DNA from 2 places in the Pseudoduganella sp. R-31 genome. Region 1 is predicted to be linked to the other one. Evidence: predicted binding sites of a transcription regulator. Region 1 holds the regulator's gene; the other holds the start of a gene.
The links. The regulator FNR, encoded in region 1, switches genes on or off when oxygen is low (the NO sensors DNR and NnrR bind a similar motif). The targets are predictions, from matches to a motif close to TTGATNNNNATCAA.
Positions count from the first base shown of each region.

Region 1 (4,060 bases):
AAAAGGTCGCCCGCACCCTGCGCCTGCTGAAGGACGACGAGGAAGCCACGGCACGCGACATCATCCGCACGCTGCCGGACTGGCTCGAAGCCCACATCAACACGATGGACCTTGCGCTCGCAGTTGCGGCTTCCCGGTTAGAGTAATAAAGTGCTTGACTTAGAGTGCACTCTAACTTTTACGATCACCCCATGGAATCGCACCTGAGCATTGACGAAGTCGCCAAACGTACCGGCCTCACAGCCTACACCCTCCGCTATTACGAGCGCATCGGGCTGATTGCCCCGGTCAATCGTGCAGCGGGCGGCCGGCGGCGCTATGCGGCCTCGGACCTTGCCTGGATCGAATTCCTGCTGCGTCTGCGAACGACCCATATGCCAATCGGCAAAATGCAGTCATTCGCAAAACTTCGCGGCGCTGGGGACTCGACGGTGCCGGAACGGCGCCGGATGCTGGAAGAGCATATGCAGAACGTGCTCGCCGAAATCGAGGCGATGCAACAATCTGCAGCATCATTGCAGGCCAAGATCGAGTATTACCGCTCCCTGGAGCAGTCCCTGGCGTCGAATCCAACCACCGATGGAGCACATGCCAATGAACACCGAAAGCCGCTACGAGCGCGGGCTCGCAAAACTGCGTGAAGTCGACGGCCAGGCCGGCGACCGCGTCGTGCAAAGCCTGGAAGATATTGCGCCCGATTTCGCCCGCTACCTGATCGAATTCCCCTTTGGCGACATCTATTCGCGCCCGGGGCTTGACCTGAAATCACGCGAGATCGCTGTGGTGGCCGCGCTGACCGCCATGGGCAACGCTGCGCCCCAGCTCAAGGTGCACATCCACGCCGCCCTCAACGTCGGCGTCAGCCGCGAAGAGATCGTGGAGACCATCATGCAGATGGCCGTCTACGCCGGCTTTCCGGCTGCGCTCAACGGCCTGATGGCCGCCAAAGAAGTGTTCGCGCAATAAAAAAGGGGCAGCAAGAGCTGCCCCATACACCCCCTACAGGTGAGAAAACTGGTAAGCCGGTCAGGCGACAGCGAGTTCCTGCGCCATGCCGCCGGACGACATGGCCTCGAGCCTGGCGCGGTCGGTAATGCGCAGATCGCGGTTGCTCAGGACGATCGAGCCATCCTGGCGCAGGCGGGCCAGCTGGCGGCTGACGCTTTCCACGGTCAGGCCCAGGTAGCCGCCGATATCTTCACGCGACATGCGCAACTGGAAGCTGGTCGAAGAGTAGCCGCGCTGGGCGTAACGGCCAGCGAGGTTCAGCAGGAACATGGCCAGCCGCTGTTCGGCGCGCATATGGCTCAGGAACAGCATCACCGACTGCTCGCGCTGGATTTCGCGGCTCATGGTGCGGTGGAACTGCTGCAGCAAGCCGGGAATCTGCATCACCAGCTCTTGCAGGCGGTTGAAGGGGATCTCGCAGACTTCACTGTCCTCCAGCGCCACGGCATTGCAGGAATGCTGGCCATTGCCGATGGCTTCCATGCCCAGCAGGTCGCCGGCCATGTGGAAACCGCCAATCGTCTGTTCGCCGCGCTGGTTCACCTGCACGGTCTTGAAGTGGCCGAAGCGCACGGCATACAGGCTGTGGAAGCTGTCGCCGGTCTTGTACAGCGGCTCGTCGCGGTTCACGCGGCGGCGGCGGGAAATGATCTGGTCAAGGCGAGCAACATCTTCGTCGGCCAGGCCCTGTGGCAAGCAAAGGCGGTTGAAGCTGCACAGCGAGCATTTGGCTGCGACTGGTGCGCAGGATTTGGTGGCGTTTGCAGGGGTGATTGGGATGACCGGGCTCATTTTGCTGCTCCTTGTTTTCGATGGAAGCAGTATCGCGCCCGGCGTCATTTCCCGGTATCAAGCATCCTGTGTAGTTGCTGTAGTGGTTCCCCTACAGCCGCTCAGATCAGCCCGTGCTCGAGGGCATAGCGGGTCAGCTCAGCATTCGTGGACATGCCCATTTTCTCGAGGATGCGGCTGCGATAGGTTGTCACAGTGTTAGGACTGAGATGTAGTTTTTCCCCTATGCGCACCAGGGACTCGCCCTGGGCAATCAGTTTGAAAACTTCCAGTTCGCGGTTGGAGAGCTCTTCGTGGTCGCCGCTCGGGCCGCCGCCGACCAGGGTTGCCAGTTTTTCAAGCAACGCCGGGCTCACGTGCTTGCCGCCCGAGGCAGCCTTGCGCACGGCCTCGATCAGGGTCGCCGTCGGCGCATCCTTGGTCAGGTAGCCGGAGGCGCCCGATTTCAGCGCGCGCACCGCGTAAATTTCCTCGGAATAGGTGCTCAGCACCAGCACCGCCATGCGCGGGCATTCGCTGCGCAGGGTCTTCAACAGGTCCAGGCCATTCTTGCCCGGCATCTTGATGTCCACCAGCGCCACGTCGAAACTGCGCTCGGCCACGCGCTGCATCGCTTCGACGGCGTTGCCGGCCTCGCCCTCCACGCTGATGTCGGGCGCCGTGCCCAGCATGAGGCGCACGCCATTGCGTGCAATCGCATGGTCGTCGACCAGCAAAACGGTGATCTTGTCACCCATTCTTGTCCTCCAAAGGCAGCCGCAGCTGCAGGGTAGTGCCCTGCCCGGCCTTGCCGCTGATATTCAGTTCGCCGGCAAAGCGGCGCGTGCGCTCGTGCATGCCGAACAAGCCCCACGATTCCCGGTCGGACAAGCCGGCACTTTCGATACCCTTGCCATTGTCTTCCACCCGCAGCACCACGTTTTCGCCGTCAATATCCACGATGACGCGCGCCTCGCTCGCTTCGGCATGGCGCACCACGTTGGTCAGCGCTTCCTGCGCGACGCGGAACAACATGGTGCTGCGCTCCGCATCGAGCTCCAGCGCCTGCGCCTCCGGCGTGATATTGCAGGTGCATTGCAAGCCGCTGCGCTGCGCCACCTGTTCCGCATACCATTCCAGCGCAGGCCAGATGCCCAGCTGGTCCAACACGCTTGGACGCAGGTCGGTAATCACGCGGCGCACGGTCTCTATCGCATCTTGCGCCAGCTTGGCCGCATCCTTCAACAGTGGGTCCGATTGCTCGCCGCCGCGCTCGATGGCGACCGAGATATAGGCCTTGATGCCGGTCAGCAGGCCGCCCAGTTCATCATGGATTTCCTGGGCGATGCGGGTGCGTTCGTGTTCCTTCAGTTTTTCCTGGTACGCGGCCAGTTCACGCAGCTCTTTCTGCGACTGCCGCAGCACCTGTTCAGCCAGTTGTTTCTCGTCGATCAGGCGCTGCTCGCGCAGCAGGCGGTCGATGGCGCCCGCCAGGAAGTCGAGGTAGCGGCCGTCGTTGTCCTTCACCAGGTAGTCGCGCGCGCCGCGGCGCATCGCTTCCGCCGCAACGGTGGCACTGTCGGCGCCGGTCAGCATCATCACCGGGATATTTGGCTGGGGTTCGCCGCGGTCTGCCGCGAGACGTGCCAGGAATTCAAGCCCGGTCAGGTCGGGCAAGTGATAATCGAGCAGGATGCAGTCGGGCTCTTCGCGCAAGGCGATATCCAGGCCTTCCTGGCCACTTTCCGCTTCCAGCAATTCGCAGTTGAAGCCCGGCGCCTGCGCAAAGGCGCGGCGGCAGGCGATACGGTCAACGATATCGTCTTCGACGATAAGGACCCTTACCCTGTTCATGGCAGCTCGCTGATCGTCCAGTACAGGTTGATGGAGCGGACCACCTCCACGAACTGGCGGTAGTCCACCGGCTTGGTCATGTAGCCGGCGACACCCAGGTCGAAGCTGCGCATCTTGTCCTGCTGTTCTTCCGACGTGGTCAGGACGATGACCGGGATGCGGCGCAGCAGCGGGTCCTGCTTGACGTTCTGCAGGAACTCGATGCCGTTCATGATCGGCATGTTCAGGTCCAGCAGGATGATGCATGGCTGTTCGTTGCCCGGCTCGCGCAGGTATTCCAGCGCGGCCTCGCCGTTTTCCGTCGCCACGACACGGTTGCTGACATGGACTTCCTTCAGCGCGCGCAGGATGGTCATCACGTCGACCTGGTCGTCCTCCACCAGCAGGATCGGCTTGCTCGTATTATTCATGCGTTATTCTTTCTTTT
Region 1 covers NZ_CP183986.1:3,619,126-3,623,185, reverse strand. Annotated here, with positions in the region: gene ACN9MY_RS16550 (bacteriohemerythrin) at 1-146, shown strand, start outside; gene ACN9MY_RS16545 (MerR family transcriptional regulator) at 192-641, shown strand; gene ACN9MY_RS16540 (carboxymuconolactone decarboxylase family protein) at 595-966, shown strand; gene fnr (fumarate/nitrate reduction transcriptional regulator Fnr) at 1,027-1,800, opposite strand; gene ACN9MY_RS16530 (response regulator) at 1,902-2,537, opposite strand; gene ACN9MY_RS16525 (response regulator) at 2,530-3,633, opposite strand; gene ACN9MY_RS16520 (response regulator) at 3,630-4,043, opposite strand; gene ACN9MY_RS16515 (sensor histidine kinase) at 4,040-4,060, opposite strand, start outside.

Region 2 (4,060 bases), 2.1 Mb from region 1:
ATCAAGCGCTCGGCCCTCGATACGCATCTGAAGGATGCGCGCATGGCGTGCTCGATCATCACCAACTCCCTGACGCGGGCGGCTGACCTGATCCACTCCTTCAAGCAGGTGGCGGTCGACCAGACCTCCGACAAACGGCGTTCGTTCAACCTGCATGGCGTGGTGCACGACACGCTGGCGACTTATTCCGCCCAGCTGCGCCGTGCCAACTGCGAAGTGAAGGTGTGGATGCCGGAGACGCTCAACTTCATGTCCTACCCCGGCAGCGTGGGCCAGGTGCTGAGCAACCTGATCCAGAACGCCATCATGCATGCCTTCGAGGGACGGGAGTCCGGGCATATCACCATCAGTGCCGTCGAGATGGACGAGGATAATGTCGAACTGCGCTTTGCCGATGACGGCAATGGCATGAGTGCGCGCACGCTGCGCCAGGTGTACGATCCCTTCTTCACCACCAAGATGGGGCAGGGCGGGTCAGGGCTCGGCATGAACATCGTCTACAACCTCGTTACCGGTGTCTTGCGCGGGACCATCCACGTTGAATCCGAGCCTGGAAAAGGCACTACCGTGATCATGACCTTGCCGCGCCAGGTTCCCGCGAAGGAGGAACTGGCGGAAACCGACCTGCTTCACGCGCAGTAGTCGGGCAAAGCCAGAAGTCAGGTGCGCAAGCCTTCCAGGATTTTCAATGCAGCACGCTCCGCTTCGCCTTCGGCGGCATGCTGGTCCAGAAAGGTCTGGTCTGCCGACACGCGTCGCTTCGGATAGATATGGGTCATATGCATCGGGTTCGCGGAAGGGGCGAAGATGGAGACGTAGGCGCCCCATTGCTCCGTGCCTTCAAGCAGTTCGCCGGTGTACTCAATCTCGTAGTCATCAACGCTTTTGGTAGGCATCGTCATTCCAGGATCAGCGCAGGAACTTGCCGGCTTTGGCTTCGAGGAGCCGAACCAGTTCGGCCTGCATGTATTCGTAGTCGTCAGGAATGTCGAGGCAAATCACGCGCTTCCCGTTCAGGTGCGCCCTGAAATCGCGGGAGAGGCGGTTGCGGTGAGTCTTCTCCATCACGAAGATGATGTTGGCCCACGCGATCTGCTCGCTCGACAGGGGGACGTCGGCGTCATTGCCCAGGCCTGCGGAATCGGTCTCCACATCGGGCCAGCTCGCGAATACATGCTCCGCTGTCGGGCTGCGCAAGCGATTTTGCGTGCAGATGAAGAGTGCTCGTTTCATGGTATAGGCGAAATTTGCACGAATCTTATCAAATTTAAACCAGATCAAGGAAATCAAAAGTCTGTGCCGTCAAGTCGTTGTTCACTACATTTAGTGTGTAATATCCATCTCAGCACAACATGTAGTTAAAGAGAATAATGAACCCTGCCCGCAAGACTACCGTGGACGTGGAGTCCTCGATCAATGAATACCTCCAGCAGCTCGACTGGCGGGTGAACGCCAATGCCAACCAGGGCTATTCGCTGGGCGGCATGATCCTCAACATTTCCGGCAAGATGGTCGCCAACTACTGGCTCGACCACGTCTACCCGCGCACGGTCGGCGAAGCGCATCGCAATGCCGATATCCACATCCATGACCTCGACATGCTGGCCGGGTATTGCGCCGGCTGGTCATTGCGCACGCTGCTGAACGAAGGCCTGAACGGTGTGCCGGGAAAGGTGGAATCGGCGCCGCCGAAGCACCTCTCCAGCGCCGCCGGCCAGATCGTGAACTTCCTTGGCACCTTGCAGAACGAATGGGCCGGTGCACAGGCTTTCAGCTCCTTCGACACCTATATGGCGCCCTACGTCCGCAAGGATAGGCTGGGCTATGAACAGGTACTGCAGACCATGCAGGAACTGGTCTACAACCTGAACGTCCCCTCGCGCTGGGGCACGCAAACGCCTTTCACCAACCTCACTTTCGACTGGACCTGTCCGGAAGACTTGCAGGAGCAGGTGCCGGTGATCGCCGGCGAAGAGATGCCGTTTACCTACGGCGACCTGCAGGCCGAGATGGACATGATCAACCGCGCCTACATCGAAGTGATGATGCGCGGCGACGCCAAAGGCCGCGCCTTCACCTTCCCGATCCCGACCTACAACATCACGCCGGACTTCGACTGGCACAGCCCGAATGCCGACCTGCTATTCGAAATGACTGCCCGCTATGGCTTGCCTTACTTCCAGAACTTCGTGAACTCGGAACTCAAGCCGAACATGATCCGCTCCATGTGCTGCCGCCTGCAACTCGACCTGCGCGAACTGCTCAAGCGGGGCAACGGCCTGTTTGGCTCGGCCGAACAAACCGGCTCGCTGGGCGTGGTCACGTTGAACTGCGCCCGCCTTGGCTACCTGTATGCAGGCGACGAGGCGGCGCTGTTTGCACGCGTGGACGAACTGCTTGAACTGGGCAAGACCAGTCTGGAGATCAAGCGCCAGGTGATCCAGCGCCTGATGGATGGCGGCCTGTTCCCCTATACCAAGCGTTACCTCGGCACGCTGCGCAACCATTTCTCCACGCTTGGCGTGAATGGCATGAACGAAATGCTGCGCAACTTCAGCGGCGACACGGAAGACATCACCACCGAAGCCGGGGCCGCGCTGGCGATACGCCTGCTCGATCACATCCGCGCCCGCATGCTGGAGTTCCAGGAAGAGACAGGGCATATGTACAACCTCGAGGCTACGCCGGCCGAAGGCACAACCTACCGCTTTGCCAAGGAGGACCGTGCCCGCATGCCGTCGATCCTGCAGGCAGGCACGCCGGAAATGCCTTACTACACCAACTCTTCGCAGCTCCCGGTGGGCTTCACCGATGACCCGTTCGAAGCGCTGGAGCGGCAGGACGAGCTGCAACGGAAATACACAGGCGGCACCGTGCTGCACCTGTACATGACCGAGCAGGTATCCAGCGCCGATGCCTGCCGCCGCCTGGTGCAGCGCGCACTGACGCACTTCCGCCTGCCGTACATCACGGTGACGCCGACGTTCTCGATCTGTCCGAAACACGGCTACTTGAGCGGCAAGCACGAATTCTGTCCGAAATGCGATGAGGACATCCTTGCGCGCAAGACGCGCGAACTTTCACTTGACTAAGGAGATAGGCATGACCGCCAAGCAGCCAAACCAGGAAATCGCCCTCACCGACGCAGAGCGCCAGCCTTGCGAAATCTGGACGCGTGTAATGGGGTATCACCGCCCGTACTCGTCCTTCAACGTTGGCAAGAAGGGGGAATTCAATGAGCGCACTTATTTCGTCGAGCGCCGGAGCAATGGCTGACAGGGAGCTCAAGGTCGGCGGCTACGCCAGGTTTACCTCGACCGACTATCCCGGCGAGCTGGCAGCCGTTGTGTTCGTCCAGGGCTGTCCCTGGCGCTGCGGGTACTGCCACAACCCGCACTTGCAGCCCAGGGACGTTGCGCCGGCGATCGCTTGGCGCGACATGCTCGCTTTTCTCGCCGGCAGGGCAGGGCTCCTGGACGCCGTGGTGTTTTCCGGCGGCGAGCCGACCCTCGATCCGGCGCTGGAAGACGCGATGCGCAGCGTGAAAGCGCTCGGCTTCAAGGTGGGCTTGCACACCGCAGGCATCTATCCTGAGCGCCTGAAGCAGGTGCTCCCGCTGACGGACTGGGTCGGCCTCGACATCAAGACCTCATTCGAGGCCTACGATGAAATCACTGGCGTCAGCGGCAGCGCGCAAGCAGCGCGCACCGCCGCCCGCCTTGTCATCGAGAGCGGCGTTCCGTACGAATTCAGGACCACGATCCATCCCAAGCTGACTACACCCCGGCACCTGGCCGCGTTGATGGAGCAGATTTCCGGCATGGGCTGCGAGGCGTATGCACTGCAGGATTTCCGTTCGGTTGGCTGCCGCAGCCAGGACTTGATCAATTCCGCCAGCGAGGGTGTTTTGCACGGCGAATTGGCCGGCCAGGTGAAGTCGCGGTTCCGCCAGTTCACGCTTCGGCAAGCGAATGGCTAGCTGATCACTTCACCAGCATGGCATCACGCAGGATCGACCCCGCCATGTCCAGGGCTTGTTTGCCTTCCATCAGTTCCTGGT
Region 2 covers NZ_CP183986.1:5,711,931-5,715,990, reverse strand. Annotated here, with positions in the region: gene ACN9MY_RS26065 (CHASE domain-containing protein) at 1-642, shown strand, start outside; gene ACN9MY_RS26060 (hypothetical protein) at 660-896, opposite strand; gene ACN9MY_RS26055 (low molecular weight protein tyrosine phosphatase family protein) at 910-1,233, opposite strand; gene ACN9MY_RS26050 (ribonucleoside triphosphate reductase) at 1,371-3,092, shown strand; gene nrdD (anaerobic ribonucleoside-triphosphate reductase) at 3,103-3,276, shown strand; gene ACN9MY_RS26040 (anaerobic ribonucleoside-triphosphate reductase activating protein) at 3,236-3,979, shown strand; gene ACN9MY_RS26035 (alpha/beta hydrolase) at 3,984-4,060, opposite strand, start outside.
Region 2: a site for FNR is predicted at 1,268-1,281, ahead of ACN9MY_RS26050 (ribonucleoside triphosphate reductase). Genes of this name have one in related genera too.